4 regions of the Priestia sp. SRI_019 genome follow, and region 4 is predicted to be linked to each of the others. Evidence: predicted binding sites of a transcription regulator. Region 4 holds the regulator's gene; each other region holds the start of a gene.
What was found. The regulator Rex, encoded in region 4, represses fermentation and respiration genes when NADH is low (regulators of the CRP and FNR family bind a similar motif). The targets are predictions, from matches to a motif close to TTGTGAAATATTTCACAA.
Positions count from the first base shown of each region.

Region 1 (4,541 bases), on a different contig from region 4:
AAATTCTGTTACGTTCATTAAATGGTTCCACCTTCCTTTTTTAACTTCAACTAAGTTTACCAAATCATCCATTATTATGTATAATCAATAACGGTGATTACATAGGAGGGGATCTTTATGAAAAGAATAGCTGTATTTTGTGGATCAAGTAATGGAGCATCTGACCTTTATATTCAAGGTGCAAAGGACCTGGGAAAAGAACTTGCTAAACGTAATATTTCGCTCGTATATGGTGGAGCAAGTGTTGGAGTAATGGGTGCTGTGGCTGATGCCGTGTTGGAAGCTGGCGGACATGTCATTGGCGTCATGCCTACTTTCCTTGAAGAAAGAGAAATTTCTCATAAAAACCTGTCAGAGCTTATCGTTGTTAAATCTATGCACGAGAGAAAAGCCAAGATGGCTGAACTTGTAGATGGATTCATTACATTACCAGGTGGTCCAGGTACACTAGAGGAATTCTTTGAGATTTTCACATGGGCTCAGTTAGGGTTACATCAGAAGCCTTGCGGATTATTAAATATTAATGATTATTACACACCACTTATTTCTTTATTTAATCACATGACAGAAGAACAATTTCTACAGGAAAAATATCGTTCTATGGCTCTTGTAGATACAGAACCACAAGGTTTATTAGATCAATTCAATACATATCAACCTCCTTCAGTTAAAACATATATCACAAAAGCACAAAGCTAACAAAAAAACAGGATTAGACACTATCTAATCCTGTTTTTTTGTTAGCTTAAAATATAATTTCGTTTACTTCTTTTAATGTAACGAATCTGCCACCTAGCATATTATTATGATGTTCTACTATTTTAGAAGCTGAAAGCACAGCCGTATCAAATGTGCTATGGGCATCTTTTACTAAGATATTCTCTTTATACCCTAAGCTATATGCTCTCCTACAAGTAGTATCCAAACAAAATTCAGTTTGCATACCTGCAATGACTAATTTTCCGATTTCAAGTTCCTGAAGTTTTTTGTATAAAGTTGTTTGATAAAATGCGTCCCAAGAAGATTTTTGAATAACTATATCCGTTGGTATGGGGCCGACATCCTGATGGATTTCCCATGTGACTTTTCCTTCACTAAGCATACTATCCGAACTGGGGTCTGTATGCTGTATATAGATAATTGGCACATTAGATTTGTGTGCTTTTTCCCTTAGAGAAGTAATATTTTTAAGTACTTGTTGTTCATTACATAAAGATCCACCTTCATAAGAAAACATGATGTTTTGAACATCGATAAGCAACAAAGCTGTTTTTTCACTCATTTAATTGTATCCCCCTATTGAGTTTTGTGGTAAAAAATTCAAAATAATATTATATCAAATTAAAATCTCATATTATATAGCTTGATCCTGCAAAATCTAGCTTTCTTTGAAATGTACATAGTATATAAATGTAGTTACCATAATGTTTTTATCGGGATTTATCTGTATATACGTAAAAGCCATTTAAGACCTATCTTAAATGGCTTTTACAGTGGTTATGTTATTTTATTTACTCATCAATAATTATCGTATCAGCATTTATATCTTCAAAACAAAGGTTTACTGTTCTTTGCTTCGCTCTGGTTCTATGTACGGTTCCAGCTGGTATAAGTAACGTATCATTAGGTTTTAAAACAGCAGTATCCTTACCTTTAAAATCAATTAAAAGTTCTCCCTCTAAAACCATAAAAAGCTCATCCGAATTAGAATGATAGTGCCATTTGTATTCGCCTGAAAATACAGCTATACGAAGGCAGTGATTATTAATATTCGATACAGGAAAATTCACGTGTTGATCTTTAATATCTTTTGTAATTTCTTGAAGATTAATCTTTTCTAGCTCTAATTTCTCTACCATTACAATTCTCCCTTTATATTTTCTTTGTAATAAATTCAATTTAATTTCCCCATATACACTAAACCATTTGAACGATTTCTATTCATAGTTGTATATTCTAATTTCTTATATGCTAAGGTTTCAAATTGATCTATCCATTCTTTCACGCGTTCTTCGCTATGATGACGTAAAATAGCCCCATCTGGTAACTCAAAAACCCCATATGTATGATACTTAGTGAGTCCCTTTTCATAACGTAATTTATTTCTTTCATCGCTATTTAGTAGAAAATCGTTGATGTAAATAATACCTCCTGGCTTTAGTACCCGTTTAATCTCATTTAAAATAGCGTTTTGTTCCTCATTTTTATGAACACATGTTAAAACTGCAAAAAGTAAGACAGCATCCAAAGAATCATTAGGAAAAGGAAGCTTCCCACTTTGAATAACTTGAAAATCGATTTCTGAGTTATGAAACTTAGCTCTTTTAATCATTTCTTCTGAAAAGTCTACACCATGTAAATTGTTATAATCGTAGCTTCTTAATTCCAATAAAGTCCGTCCATACCCACAACCATAATCTAATATGACAGCATTGTGATTAACATGTGTTAGGAATAATTCAGGTTGAAAAGGCGTAGTAAATTCTTTTTTATTAGCTACTTCATTCCAATATTCATCTTGTTTGATCATCTTTATGAAACATCTCCCTATTGATCTATCAACTTTGATTGCATCATAGCATGTAAAAACATAAAATAATGTGAGATATCTCATATTTTTATAATAGTAGGAGAAAAAATGAAATTTTTAAACGACCCTATGCAAAGTTACTATGTCGAGAAATACTCTATTCAATCACTTTTTTCCTTTCCAATTACTCCATTTATTCAGGTCTGCGAATTTGAACGTGGTGAATTTATTTATAAGGAAGGATCCTATCCTCAATATATTTATTATCTTGTTGAAGGTAAGGCAAAACTCTATGTTACACACGAAAATGGGAAAGTGTCCTTGATTAATTTTTTACAAGCTCCAACATTTATGGGGGAAGTGGAACTATTAAATTCACAACGATATGCTAAAGCCATACAAACTATCACAAAAACCATTTGTTTGGCTATTCCTATTGATACCTGTAAAAATAAGCTCTTAACAGATGTTATATTTCTCAGATATTTATGCAGTTTTTTAAGCGAGAAAGCAACTAGAATTTCAGCAAAGTATACACAAAATCAGGCCTATCCACTTGAGAACCGTCTTGCTGCTTTTATAATGTTGTCGGCTGATGATAACTTTTATAAAGAAAAACATACTGAAGTATGCGAATACCTGGGTGTATCATATCGCCATCTACTCCATGTACTAGCCCAACTATGTAAATCAAATACTATTGAAAAGCAGTCACGAGGCTACATTATTAGAGACAAAGAACGTTTGAAAAAATTAGCTGAATTAAATTAAAGACACTCATAATAACCTCGTTTCATAAGAAAGATAATTATATGTATATGATATAAAAGGTAGTTACCATAATCATATGTATCGAAAACAGTTTAAAAGAGCCAGTCCCTTTATAAGTCTTGGCTCTTTTGGACTAATTATATTTAATTCATAGCTCAATGATGGAATACACGTATACCTGAATGTGCCATGATCATCCCGTATTCATTTGCTGCCTGTGTAACTTGTTCATCTCGTAAAGAATTACCTGTTTGAACCACATATTTAACGCCACTTTGAGCCGCACGATCGATATTATCACGGAAAGGTAAAAAAGCGTCGGATGCATAGGAAACGCCTTTTAACCTTTTTAGCCATTCTCGTTTTTCACTCTTACTTAGCCTAGCAGGGACCTCCTCAAAACATTGTTTCCAGTGCTCATTTTCTACCTCAGTAATATCATCATTAAGCCATCCATCAATTGCATTATTCACTTCTACACGAGAAATGCCTTCTCTGAACTTCATGTTAAGGGCCCTTGGATGTTGTCTTAGCCACCATTTATCAGCTTTTTCAGCAGCCAACCTCGTACAATGAATACGGGACTGCTGTCCAGCACCAATTCCAATTGTTTGGCCATCTAATGCGAAACAAATGGAGTTTGATTGTGTATATTTTAATGTAATAAGAGCAACAAGAAGATCTCTCTTTGCATTTTTAGGAATATTACATTGAGTAGTAACAATACGATTAAAAACTTCTTTCCCAATCTGTACATCATTTCTTTGTTGTTCTAGAGTAATTCCAAATACCATTCTTTTTTCAATTGGGTCAGGCACATAGTTTGAATCAATCTCTAAAATTAGATATTTTCCTTTCTTTTTCTGTTTCAAAGCCTCTAATGCTTCTTGAGTGTAGCTTGGTGCAACAATCATATCAGAAACCTCTGTTTTGAGGAGAGTAGCTACAGTTATATCCACTTCATCACTAAAAGCAGCACAATCTCCAAACGATGACATCCTATCTGTCCCACGCGCTCTTGCATAAGCAATCGCTAAAGGAGACAGGCCTAGGCCTTCAACAAAATAGGATCCAGTAAGTGTCTCATTTAGTGGAGAGTACACAGCTGCACCTGCTGGACTTACGTGTTTAAAAGATGCAGCTGCAGGTTGACCAGTCGCCTGTCGAAGCTCTCGGACCAGTTGAAAAGCATTTAATGCATCTAGGAAGTTAATATAACTCGCCTCTCCATTTAAGATTT
Region 1 is NZ_JBYCZN010000007.1:31,694-36,234, forward strand. It holds gene AC2YJL_RS24435 (MazG nucleotide pyrophosphohydrolase domain-containing protein) at 1-18, opposite strand, end outside; gene AC2YJL_RS24440 (LOG family protein) at 118-699, shown strand; gene AC2YJL_RS24445 (cysteine hydrolase family protein) at 746-1,282, opposite strand; gene AC2YJL_RS24450 (cupin domain-containing protein) at 1,512-1,859, opposite strand; gene AC2YJL_RS24455 (class I SAM-dependent methyltransferase) at 1,895-2,530, opposite strand; gene yeiL (transcriptional regulator YeiL) at 2,639-3,301, shown strand; gene AC2YJL_RS24465 (phosphoribosylaminoimidazolecarboxamide formyltransferase) at 3,457-4,541, opposite strand, start outside.
Region 1: a site for Rex is predicted at 2,599-2,616, ahead of yeiL (transcriptional regulator YeiL). Genes of this name have one in related genera too.

Region 2 (4,541 bases), on a different contig from region 4:
CGTAGAATACAAGCAAATCATGAATATCCTCTTGAGAAACGCAGTGATCACCAGGCTTTTTCCCGCAGTAGACGAGTTCGGCTCCTTCTTTTGCATACTGAAGAAGAACAGGGTTCACTAATCGGTCGTATAAAATAACATCTGCTTTTTCTAAACATTTGGCTGCTTTTATCGTTAGTAAATCTGGATCTCCTGGTCCGGCTCCTACAATGTACACTTTTCCTGTTCTCATTTTTGCTTCGCTCCTTTTAGTGTGTCCCCTTGAATTTTTGTGGCGCGTTGAAAATCAACGCGCCACGGTACTTATTCTTCAATTAAAAGATACAGTAAATCTCCTTCAACAGACGCTTCGTACGTATCGACACATCCGCTGTCAGGCTCTTGCACGTTACCGTCATGCAAGCAAATTTTCCAGTCGTGCATCGGACAAAACACCGAGTCGCCGCTCACGATTCCTTCACTTAACACCCCGCCTTTATGCGGACAGCGATTTTCAATTGCCCGTATTTTTCCGCTTGATAGCTTAAACACCGCAATTTCTTTTCCGTTTACTTTCACTGTTTTACCTAGGCTTACCGGAAAATCATGAATCGACCCTACGCATACTTTTGTAATGTTTTTATTCACCATTTTTATTTCCCCCCAGCTTTATGATGTGACAACTGTTTCGAACAGCTCTTTTTTCGTCTTTTTGCTTTCGACGATTTCTTTCCAAGGATCACGGTACGTAGATAACGCTTCGTCTATACGCATATTCAGCTCTCTTCTCGTCTCAGCGTCATCAAGCACGGACTGAATGTGCGAAAGTCCCATGCGCTCAATCCATGCAGACGTACGCTCTAAGTAATTAGCCGTTTCTCGGTAATACTGCAAATAAGCTCCTGTAATGTCCATCAATTCTTCGTCTGTTTTTACTTTATACAATAAATCTCCGCCGCGAAGATGCGTACCTCCATTTCCGCCCACGTAAATTTCCCAGCCGCCGTCAATTCCAATAAAGCCAATATCTTTAATACCTGACTCAGCACAGCTTCTCGGACAAGCAGATACAGCCATTTTCACTTTATGAGGCGTCCATAGTCCTTCAAATTTTTTCTCAAGCGCAATTCCAACGCCCATTGAATCCTGCGTGCCAAAACGGCAAAACTGTTCGCCCACGCATGTTTTCACCGTCCGCAGCGACTTACCGTACGCGTAGCCAGAAGGCATATCTAACTCTTCCCATACGCTAGGCAAATCTTCTTTTTTAACACCAAACAAATCAAGACGCTGACCACCCGTCACTTTTACGAGCGGAATCTCATATTTATCAACAACATCTGCAATTTTTCGTAAATCTTCTGCATTTGTGACGCCTCCGTACATGCGAGGAACTACAGAATACGTGCCGTCTTTTTGAATATTTGCGTGCATGCGTTCATTCACAAATCGCGATTCGCGTTCATCAACGTATCCGGTTGGATTCACCATACCTAAATAATAATTTAGCGCCGGACGGCATTTCGAACAGCCTTCTTCATTATTCCAGCCAAGTACATTCATCACTTCACGCGTATGCGAAAGGCCTTTTGCTTTAATCTCTTCGACAACTTCATCTCGTGACAGAGTCGTACAGCCGCAAATCGCTTCTTTTTGCACCGCCGTGTCAAAGTCAGCGCCAAGAGTATGCTGAAGCACTTCCGCTACAAGCGGTTTACATCCTCCGCAAGAACGAGAGGCACTTGTACAAGCTTTGATTTCATCAACCGATGAGCATCCTTGTTTTTGGATCGCTTCCACAATCGTACCTTTTGTTACGCCGTTACAGCCGCAAATAATATCATCGGCGCTCATGCTTGCTACTAAGCTTTCACCCGCGTTACCGCCAGATGGCTGTAAAATCGATACTTTTGCGACATCGGATACATCTTCTTGCTTTTGAATCATTGAAAACAGTCGATTTCCGTCGCTGCTGTCTCCAAAAAGAACGGCTCCTACGATTTGATTGCCTCGCAAAACAAGCTTTTTATAAATGCCGTCTTGTTCATCGAACACTTTGATCGCTTTTTTCTCTTCATCTTCCGTGAAATCTCCTGCGGAGAACACTTCAACACCTGACACTTTTAGCTGTGTTGATAAAACCGACCCTTCATAAGCCACTTTTTCTGCTCCGCAAATCGCTTTTGCTAATGCTTTTCCTTGTTCATACAAAGGTGCCACCAGTCCATATACCATTCCTCTATGCTCTGCACATTCTCCAACCGCGTAGATGTTTGGAATATCCGTTTGCATATAGTCATTTACAACAATTCCTCGGTTTACGTTAAGTCCCGCTTCTTTTGCAAGCTGAACGTTTGGCTTAATTCCAACGGCCATCACGACTAAATCAGCGTCTAAAAACGTCCCATCTTTAAAAGATAATCCTTCAACTCGCTCATCGCCGACGATTTCCGCCGTTTGTTTTTCAAGCAAAAACTTCATGCCTTGTTTTTCTAATTCGTTTTGAAGCAATTTGCCCGCTGTTGGATCAAGCTGGCGTTCCATTAAATACGGAGCTAAATGAATCACAGATACGTCCATTCCCAAATTTAACAGTCCGCGCGCTGCTTCTAATCCAAGCAGTCCGCCTCCAATAACCGCTGCTTTTTTATACTGCTGAGAAGCCTGCAGCATTTCATCCGTGTCTTTTATATCTCGAAAAGCCGTAACTCCTTTTTTATCAGATCCTGGAATCGGAAGAATAAAAGGAAGAGAGCCCGTTGCTAAAATCAACTCATCATACGATTCTACTCTGCCGCTGTTTGTCGCTACTTCTTTTTTTATCGAATCGATACTAGTAACCGTTTCGCCCGTATATAATGTAATATTGTTTTCTTGATACCAGTTCCAATCGTTTAACGTAATGTCTTCAACATTCGTATCTCCTTGCAGCACTTTTGATAGTAAAATACGATTATAGTTCGGATGAGGCTCGCTTCCGAAAATCGTAATTTCAAACGCTTCGCTTGAAACCTTCAATACTTCTTCAATCGCTCGAACTCCAGCCATTCCATTTCCAATCAATACGAGTTTCTTTTTTTGCATCTTCCATTCCTCCCCTGGCGTCTATACCTGCTTGTTTCAAAGATATATTTCCTATGCATCTTTAAAGATACATTTAAGATATATGAATTTTCTGAATCGTTCAACTTATGTGTTAGGTTATCTAACACTATAATGGTATGTATGCGATTCCATTGCTTTAACAGCAAGCAAAAAAAATAAGTGCTCTAATTACATTTTAATTTGAATCATCCTTTGCATTTTATTTTGTGATGTTTTTCACAACGTTAATGTAACAAGAATAAATAACCTGAGCTATGATAAAAATCACTCCTATTAAAAATGAGCGATAGTTTGATAGTCTTGTTCTAAAGACTTGAGTTAGTATCTTGTGATCTACCCCTTTTATCAGCAGATAAATCGACTATTGCGGCTACTGCAGATCAAGCACTCCTAACTATTTATGTAACAAAAATAGTTATTCCAAAAAATTCTTTATAAAGAATTTTTTAGATAACCTGTTCTTTATAGTATTTACTATCCCTCTTAAGTTCTTTATAATGAATTAATATAAACTCTATAAAGAACAGGATGAGGAATCGTAATGCCACTCGTAAACATCAAAAAGGTTTGGACTCCTTTAGAGATTTTTGGTTTTAAACTTTATAAGTGTAGAGATACCAAAAATTACTACTATAAAACGAAGAAAAGTCACAATCTAGCAAAATTATGAAAAAAACAAGCCTTCTTTCAAAAGAAAGAAGGCTTGTTTTTTATTTTCCCGTAAACCAATTCACAACGTACTCTCCCCACACTTCATTTCCTTTTTTCGTTAAATTACCGCTGTCTTTATTTATATACTCGCCTAAATGAAACGGCCAAATGAGCGAGTGATTCATATAATATACCCAGTTTGCTTCAGAGACTCCCCTGATCGCTTCTACCCCTTCTTCATAGGACTCCGTTTGTGAAATATATGGCTGTGACGGCTGAATCATAAGGGTTTTTTTCAAGTCTTTGAGCTGATGAATCAGCTTGTCTGTATTTTCAAGCGTCTCATCTAGCGTAAGGTGCTGGTAGTCATTTTTAAGAGGTGCTTCAAACAGAATAATGTTTGGCTGAAGTTGATCAATTTGATCGGCAATATGTGAGGATAAAAGCACATCCGTTGTCCCGTTACCATATGAAAGTGTTTTAACCGTAAATAGATCACTTCCATATGTAGCTGCTAGTTCTTTTTTTAACTGCTGAGGCCACCCTGCTTCCTTTGCGGATGTGGCAATTACAAGAGTCAGAGGTTTTTTATTTGCGACAGACGACTCAATTTGCTTTGTAATAAAGTCTGGAAGATTTTGTGTATAAGCAGATACATCAGAAAACTGTTTTTCTTTATGTACAACAGCCGACTTCACTTCACTTGCCTGCGCTTCCGTTTGCTCCTGCCAGTGCTGCGTTCCTGCATACATCACCGCGCCGCACAAAACAGCCGCCGCCACATTTATCCCAACCATCGCCTTCAT
Region 2 is NZ_JBYCZN010000002.1:1,548,912-1,553,452, forward strand. It holds gene cobA (uroporphyrinogen-III C-methyltransferase) at 1-232, opposite strand, end outside; gene nirD (nitrite reductase small subunit NirD) at 304-630, opposite strand; gene nirB (nitrite reductase large subunit NirB) at 649-3,063, opposite strand; gene AC2YJL_RS18135 (SGNH/GDSL hydrolase family protein) at 3,795-4,541, opposite strand.
Region 2: a site for Rex is predicted at 3,289-3,306, ahead of nirB (nitrite reductase large subunit NirB). Genes of this name have one in related genera too.

Region 3 (4,541 bases), on a different contig from region 4:
CGATGTAGCGAGCGCCAATCCAAGTGTAGAAGACTGACCTGAATAATTTGAAATAAAGGCAAAAGCAATGACCATCATTATAGTAATAATAGGTCTTGATAATTCTTTTACGGTTTCTAAAAGAGTGGTCCATGCCACTTTTGGTGATACGTTAAGCAAGAAAACTGAAAGGACACAAGCGATAAGAATTGCTGTACCTGTTGCTGCAAATACGTCTATTTTTAAGACAGCAGCATAAGGCGTAGGATCTTTTACTAAAGGCGCTGCTTTAATTACGTGATTGTGTAAAAATGGGACGTTAATAAGCAGGTTCATATGTTCAAGCATTGTTTTGACAAAAGAAATGCTCCAAGCCGTAACGAGTATCGTTAAGAGAATAAAAGGAGACCAAGCCTTTAAAATCTGTTTTGGTGACAGGCTGAAGCTTTTAGCTGCTGCCGGGCTTGTTCGTTTAATATAAAAAGCAAGAGCAAGCAAACTCACAATAGAAGATGTGATATTTGGAAGTTCAGGGCCGATGTATGTAACAGTTAAATACTGTGTCAGTGCATAGGAAACGGCTGTGATGCTCGTTGCTTTCCATACGTCTTTTAATCCTTTTATCCCATCCATAATAAAGACAAGTAAAAAAGGGATAAGAAAAGAAATAATCGGAAGCTGCGTGCCAAGAAAATGAGCAATTTCTTTTGGATCTATGCCAGATACTTGTCCTGCGACAATAACAGGAATCCCCATGGCGCCAAACGCTCCTGAAGCTGTATTAGCAATTAAACATAGCGCCGCTGCTTTTAACGGTTTGAACCCAAGTCCAACTAGAAGCGCTGCTGTAATGGCAATCGGAGCTCCAAATCCCGCTGCCCCTTCTAAAAAAGCATTAAAGGAAAAAGCAACAAGCAGCATTTGCAAGCGGGGGTCATCGGTTATTGAAATAATAGATTGTCTGATGGTAGTAAACTGTCCGCTTTTGACAGTTAGCTTGTATAAGAACACCGCTCCGATAATAATATAGCTGATGGGCCAAAGTGCATACAGAAACCCGTAGCCTGTGGCTCCTAAGACCATTGAGGCAGGCATATCATAAAAATAAATAGCAATAATCATAGAAAGAAGCACCGTAATACCGGCAGCAATATGTCCTTTTAATTTCAAAAGAGTTAAAGCAATAAAGAAAAAGATAATGGGGATGAGTGCAATTAGTGCAGAAAGCCAAATATTATTTAACGGATTATATACCTGAGTCCACGTCATATTCATACACCTCTACTACATATTTAAAACAAGGGAGCGGGGGGGAGTCCCCCGCAAAAATCTTTAGATGTTACACAAAAGCTCTGTCGCGAGTTTGCTTAAGAATGCTAGCAGAGTGCTCGAGCTGCTGCTGTTCGTGAGGAGTTAAATTCAATTCAATAATTTGACGCACGCCGTTTTTATTAATGATAGCTGGTACGCCGATATACACATCAGAAATACCGTATTGTCCTTCTAATAAAGCAGATACCGTTAAAATAGAATTTTCATCATCTAAAATAGCCTTGGTAATGCGTACAAGCCCCATTGCAATTCCGTAATAAGTCGCTCCTTTTCGATTAATAATATGGTAAGCCGCATCGCGGGTTTGTTCGAATAGATGCTGCATATCGGGTTCTTTTTCAATAGCGGCAGTATTGATAAAATGTTCGAGCTTCACACCGCCAATTTGCGCGTGGCTCCAAACAGGAAATTCCGTATCTCCATGTTCCCCCATAATATAAGCGTGGACGTTGCGAGAATCTACTTCGAAATAGTCGCTTAACAAGTAGCGGAAGCGAGCTGTGTCAAGAATCGTTCCTGAACCAATTACCCGTTCGTTTGGTAATCCTGATACTTTTTGTGTAACGTGTGCGAGAATATCAACTGGATTTGTTGCCACTAAAATGATGCCGTCAAATCCGCTGTTCATAATATCTTTTACAATGCATTCAAAAATTTTAACGTTTTTTTCAACTAGATCTAAGCGTGTTTCCCCTGGAGCTTGATTAGCGCCCGCTGTAATAACTACTAAATCAGCGTCAGCACAGTCTTTATAATCTCCAGCCCAGATTTTCATCGGTGTGGCAAATGGCATTCCATGATTGATATCACGTGCTTCACCTTCTGCTTTTTCTTTGTTCATATCGATTAACACTAATTCATTGGCAATACCTTGATTCACCATTGAAAAAGCGTAGCTTGAGCCAACAAATCCGGTTCCAATTACAGCAACTTTTCGTGTTTTTGGCGTAAATTGTGTTTTCATTTGTATCATCCTTTGAATTTTATTTTGTGATGTTTTTCACAATGTTAGTGTAACAAGAATAAATACCCTCGGCTGTGATAAAAATCACACCTTAAAAAATAGGAAACAATTTTACAGGGTGATTTAAAAAAGGTTCTTCTACATGAAGTGCCACATTTAGAAAGATCTTAAACGTTTAAAGTGTTGAGTAAAGGCAACTTGTTTTGCAGAAAGCTAAAGAGTTTAACATTCTCTATTTGTATGTTAGCAGCCAATAATGTTTCTATAGACCCACACGAAATCCATTTGTTACACTAAGTTTGCTTATTTTTAATAAAGGAGTTGAAGGGATGGAGAACTACTATGAGCAAGCCCAAAAAGGCGCTTGGGTTAGTATCTTATCATATATCTTTTTATCGGCATGTAAACTTACTATTGCGGGTATCACCGCTTCCTCTGCATTAAAAGCCGACGGTCTTAATAATGTTACAGATATTATTGCATCCATTGCCGTCTTAATCGGCTTAAAAATTTCTAAAAAACCTCGCGATAATGATCATCCCTATGGACATTCCAGAGCGGAACATATCTCTTCACTTATTGCTTCTTTTATCATGATGGTCATCGGACTAGAAGTATTGGTCGATGCGGGTCAGTCATTATTTATGGACAAATCTGAAGCGCCTAATTTACTGGCTGCTTGGGTAGGTCTTGGAGCAGCTGCTGTTATGGGTGGTGTCTACCGATATAATATTAAGCTTGCTAAAAAACTTGATAGCCAGTCTTTATATGCGGTTGCTAAAGATAATTTGTCTGATGCACTTGTGAGTATAGGGGCTGTTGTGGGAATTTTGGGCTCACAATTCGGCTTGCCCTGGCTGGACGTGGTAGCTGCTTTTGCTGTGGGAATTATTATTTGTAAAACAGCCATCGAGATTTTTAAAGAAGCGGCTCATTCCTTAACGGACGGGTTTGATGAAGAAAAGTTAGGGCACTACAAAGAAAGCATCGAGCTTGTAGAAGGTGTAAAAGAAGTAGAAGATGTGAAAGCGCGCAAGCTTGGTAATCAAGTCGTGATTGATGTAACGGTTAAAGTAGATCCCCATTTAAATGTTATCAAAAGCCATGAAATTGCTGATCAAATTGAACATATGATGAACGATGAGCATCAAATTAAAGATACACTTGTTCATATTGAACCTGATGCATACGAAAAGCAAAAATAAGACCAGCACGTTCTTTCATTGTGAAAGGATGCGCTGGTTTTATTTTGCGGGAATTTGAAATAAATCACAAAAACTTCTTCAAAAATGAAAATGAAAAGCCGTTATTAGTAATATAAAGATTTTTGTAGAAGGGTGAGGGAATGAAGAGGTTAAGTGCAAAGCTCGTAGTATTTTTTAGTATTTTTATAGCTATTTTATTATTAGTTGTTTCAGGGGCTGTTTATCAATTTACCAAAACGCAAATAGAACAAGATGTAGAAGTTCAGTCTCAAAGTCAAGTGAAAGAGTTAAAAGAAACCATTCATACGTACTTAGACATGTATAGTCGTTCTTTGCTGACGTATAGTGAAAACGATGTAATTGTTAATTTTGTTAAGCTGGAAGGAGATCAAACAAACCAAGAGGAAAATCCGTATTTTACATGGAACACAGTTCAAAAAGAGTTTACGCAGTTTAAAGAAAAGTATCCAAACCTGGCACTTGAATACATAGGCACTAAAAATAAAGGAATGTATTCTGTTCCTAAACAAGAGTTTGGTTCAAACTATGATCCGACTTCAAGGGTATGGTACAAACAAGCAGTAGAATCACCTAATGAGGTTATTTATACGGATCCATATGAAGATGCAGCAACAAAAAAGACGGTCGTGACAATTGCAAAGGCTATTTTAGATCCAGATACTAAAAATGTGCTGGGCGTTATAGCTACTGATTTAGACTTAGATGCATTAAAAAACATTGTAGGTAAAGCAGAAGTAAATCACGGTGGGTATGCATTTTTATTTGATCAAAATGGCACAGCGCTCGTTCATCCAACAGAAGCTGGGGAAAATTTGATGAATCAGCCATTTATGAAAAAAATGTACGGAGCAGACCGGAATAGAGATTTCATGAAGTATACCTTTCAAGGTGAAGAGAGAGTGATGGCATATGATACTCTCGAAGGGACGAATTGGAAGATAGGAAATGCCTTTATTTATAATGAAATGCTCTCAAGCGCTCATCATTTACTGACTGTTATTGTCTGGATTGCGTTAATTGGCATCTTATTATCAGTGGTG
Region 3 is NZ_JBYCZN010000006.1:42,526-47,066, forward strand. It holds gene AC2YJL_RS23790 (lactate permease LctP family transporter) at 1-1,254, opposite strand, end outside; gene AC2YJL_RS23795 (L-lactate dehydrogenase) at 1,319-2,275, opposite strand; gene AC2YJL_RS23800 (cation diffusion facilitator family transporter) at 2,605-3,480, shown strand; gene AC2YJL_RS23805 (methyl-accepting chemotaxis protein) at 3,621-4,541, shown strand, end outside.
Region 3: a site for Rex is predicted at 2,300-2,317, ahead of AC2YJL_RS23795 (L-lactate dehydrogenase). Genes of this name have one in related genera too.

Region 4 (4,541 bases):
CTGTTGTCTGGTCAGTCCTTGGGGTGTTTCTCGCTATGGCTGGTCAAGCTGTAGCAGGTATGATCGAACACGCTCTTGGCATTACCCAAGTATCTGAAAACACACAAAATATTGTTAACCTTGTTAAAGCAACACCGTTCCTTATTGTCGTTACGTCTGTTATTGGACCAATACTAGAAGAGATTATTTTCCGAAAGATTATTTTCGGCTCTCTTCACAAACGATACAATTTCTTTATCTCTGCATTTATTAGTTCCCTTATTTTCGCTGCGGTACACTGGGATTTTAAACATTTACTTGTGTATACAGCCATGGGATTTGTATTTGCATTCCTTTATGCAAGAACAAGACTAATTGTTGTACCTATTATTGCTCATGTTTTGATGAATACAATCGTTATTTTATCTCAAACTATTTTTGCAGATAAAATTATAGAAATGCAAAAACAAGCAGAACAAATGCAGTTTATTTTTGGAGGCATGTTTTTATGAAGAATATCCCTTTAACACGAGGGTTTATTTATATTATTATGGGGATTTTATTTACTTACTTGGCAATTCAAAATGCTCAGGAAACCGTGTGGAATTTCCCCACAATCTTATTTGCACTCGTAGCCGCATTCGATTTCAGGTTTGCGGTTCGCATCTTTATCTTGCACTACAAAATTAAAAAATTGCAGCAGCAATATAAAAATCAAGATGATTCATCTAAATAAAAAAACCACTGTTTCAGTGGTTTTTTTACATACTAACATCTTCTCTTTCTTGCTCTGCCCTTGCCTTTAACACTTTGCGATACGAAATGCGGGAAATAATGATGCTGATTTCATACAAAATTAAGAGCGGCACTGTCACCATCATGTGCGAGAGCAATTCCGGTGGTGTAATAAGTGCGGCAATAACTAGCAGTACGAAATAGGCATATTTTCGAATTTGAGATAAAAACATAGGCGTGATAATTCCTAATCTCGTCAAAAACATCACGACGACAGGAAGCTGAAACAACAGGCCAAAAGGCAGTGTGAGCTGCATTAAAAAAGAAAAGTATTCATTAATGCCAATCACTTGGTTTACATTCAGCTCATCAGAAACGCGCGTCATAAAATCGACGACAAATGGAAACAACACAAAATAAGAAAAAGAGACACCGCCGATAAAGAGAAAAATGGAAACAGGAATATATCCTAGCGTTACCTTCCGCTCTTTTTCATATAAACCAGGACTAATAAATGCCCAGAGTTGATACAGTGCAACAGGAGCTGCAAGTACACAGCCGATAATAACAGCAAACTGCATATAAATCTTAACTGGATCTGTTAGCCTAAATGCATTCATCGTTAAATTTTTTGCCTCATCAGCATGCTGTAAATAGACAATGACCTTATCCGCTATAAAAAAGCCGCCAATTGTGGCAATCACAAAGAAAAATAAAACAATTAAAATGCGTTTTCGCAGCTCTCCTATATGATCATATATTGACATTTCTTGTTCGGTCATACTATGATCACCCTTTTACTCTTTGTCATCTACTTGACGCTGTTTATCTTTTTCACGATCTTCTGATGCACCGCTAGCGGCATGCTTAAACTCTCTAAGCGTTTGGCCCACTGATCTTCCTAGCTCCGGTAACCGTTTCGGTCCAAAAATAAGCAGTGCTACAATCGCAATAATAATCCAACTGCCTGCTCCAATCCCCATATTCCCACTCTCCTTATTAATTTAGACTTAAGGAAATCGTAACATAGTCCGCCTTATTCAACAGGATAATTTTTCAAAAAGTAGACAAGCGACTGTAATTCTACAGCAAGATCAATATGATGCAGTCGAATCTCATCCGGTACGTTTAAGCGTGCAGGAGTAAAGTTTAAAATTCCTTTAATTCCGCAACTCACTAAACGATCGGTAATTTGCTGAGCAACAGTGGCTGGAACGGTTAAAATCGCTACTGAGATGTCATCACTCATATAATCTTCCAATTGGTCAAGGTGATAAACCGGCACGTCGCCTACTTTTGTACCGACTTTATCTTCTATCACATCAAAAGCGCACTCAATTTTAGTGTTATTATTTTTAATAAAATTATAATTTAAAAAGGCCGTTCCGAGATTCCCTACGCCAATCAGTGCTACTTTCGTTACTTCATCTTGGTCTAACGTTTTACGGAAAAATGTAAGCAAATAATTCACATTGTAGCCGTATCCCTTTTTCCCTAATGCTCCAAAGTAAGAAAAATCCCGGCGAATAGTAGCAGAATCAACTTTCACTGCCTCACTTAACTCCGCTGACGAAACACGCTGTTTACCAGAAGCATGCAAGTTTTTTAAAAAACGATAATAAAGCGGCAATCGTTTAGCCGTTGCTTGTGGTATTTTTAATTGTTCAGTGTTCACGTTGTACCCCCTCAGTTCATGTATGTCATTACTAACATTTTCAAGTCATATTGCATTACCTTTCACAAAGCATCAACCGCTTTGAGGTAGCGCTTCCAATTCTCTCTCTTTTCTCTTGTTTTATATATACTCCGCTTCGCACCCCGACGGCTTTTGTCTATCCAGCACTACTTAAAGTCGGTAGCTAGAACGAAGCAATGTGCCCTTCAAAGGATTCGTTTGTTAGTCATGACGGGTTTTCTACATCCATCATATATAAGTTCAGAGATGCACTTATCTCTTATTTTAACATAGTATCCTGTATAAAATGTGCAGGTAAAATCATTTTATTTCATGAATCAAAACATTCGCTTCATCATTTGTCCTTGTCCCTCTACAAATTACAAACGCTTGTAAGAAGAACTTGTAGTTGAAAATATGTTAAAATACACTATGGATATACTACTAGAGGTGAAAAAATGATTATTCTACAATTGAACGGTATTACAAAATACTATGGGGCAGAACCCATTTTATCGAATATAAAGTTAGAAGTACAATCAAAAGACCGCATTGCCCTAGTGGGACGAAACGGTGCTGGTAAATCAACTTTATTAAAAATTATTGCTGAGCAGCTTTCTTATGACAGCGGAGAAATTATTAAACCTAAAGGTGTTTCCATTGATTATATGGGACAAGATACAGTTCTTGAGTCAACACTCTCCATATGGGAAGAAATGATGACGGTCTTTGCTCCGTTAAAGAAAATGGAAAAAGAATTACGTACGCTTGAAACGAAGATGGGTGATCCAGACATTTTTAATGATTCAGTTCAATACGAAAAACTAACCAAAGAGTACGACCAGCTTCAAGTAACGTTCAAAGATTTAGGCGGCTATCAATATGAAGCGGATACACGGTCTATTCTTCACGGTTTCCGTTTTTCAAACTTTGACTATAGCACCCCTATTTCCTCCTTGAGCGGTGGACAAAAAACGCGCTTGGCTCTTGCAAAACTGCTTTTAACAAAGCCAGACTTGCTTATTCTCGATGAGCCTACCAACCACTTAGATATTGAAACTTTAGCATGGCTGGAACAGTTTCTGCAAGGGTATGAAGGAGCTATTTTAATTGTTTCACACGATCGTTACTTCCTTGATAAAGTCGTAAATCAAGTGTATGAAGTCACACAAAAAACAACGGTCAAGTACACGGGCAACTACTCTAAATACCTTGTACAAAAAGCAGAGCGATATGAAAAAGAGTTGCGTCAGTATGAAAAGCAGCAAGATGAAGTCGCAAAACTGAATGATTTTATTCAGCGAAACATCGCCCGCGCATCGACTACAAAACGTGCGCAAAGCAGACGGAAACAGCTCGATCGAATGGAGTTAATAAATCGACCTAACGAAGGCGAAAAATCAGCTAGTTTTTCGTTTGAAATTGAGCGTCAAAGCGGAAATGAAGTCTTAAATCTTGAAGACGTGTCTATCGGATATGATGAACACAAATATATCGTTCAGCAGGCAAACCTTCGGATTAAAAAAGGTGAAAGCCTTGCGTTGGTTGGCCCTAATGGAGTTGGGAAATCTACTTTATTAAAAGGTATTGTGGATAAACTAAGCTTCAAGACTGGAACCATTTCCTTTGGCTCAAACGTAATGGTTGGTTATTACGACCAAGAGCAAGCCAATTTAACGTCTAATAAAACCGTTTTAAATGAGCTTTGGGATGAATACCCATCCAAACCTGAAAAAGAAATTCGTACAGCGCTTGGAAATTTTCTGTTTTCAGGTGATGATGTACTGAAAATCGTTTCCACGCTTAGCGGTGGTGAAAAAGCACGCTTGGCTCTTGCGAAGCTTATGCTTCAAAAAGCTAATTTCTTAATTTTAGATGAACCTACTAACCATCTTGATTTAGATAGCAAACAAGTACTCGAGAATGCGTTAATCGATTACCCAGGAACTCTGTTATTTGTTTCACATGACCGTTATTTTATTAATCGTATTGCAAACAAAATAGCAGAGCTGTCTCCTGAAGGGTTAGAAGAGTTTCTTGGAGATTATGACTATTATGTAGAAAAGAAAGCAGAAATAGAGGAAATCAAAGAATTAGAAAATATAAAAGCAAACGAAGAACGCACGGTAAAAGTAGATAAACAGTCCTATAA
Region 4 is NZ_JBYCZN010000015.1:10,767-15,307, forward strand. It holds gene AC2YJL_RS27130 (CPBP family intramembrane glutamic endopeptidase) at 1-491, shown strand, start outside; gene AC2YJL_RS27135 (YdiK family protein) at 488-715, shown strand; gene tatC (twin-arginine translocase subunit TatC) at 741-1,496, opposite strand; gene tatA (twin-arginine translocase TatA/TatE family subunit) at 1,512-1,697, opposite strand; gene AC2YJL_RS27150 (redox-sensing transcriptional repressor Rex) at 1,751-2,389, opposite strand; gene AC2YJL_RS27155 (ABC-F family ATP-binding cassette domain-containing protein) at 2,848-4,541, shown strand, end outside.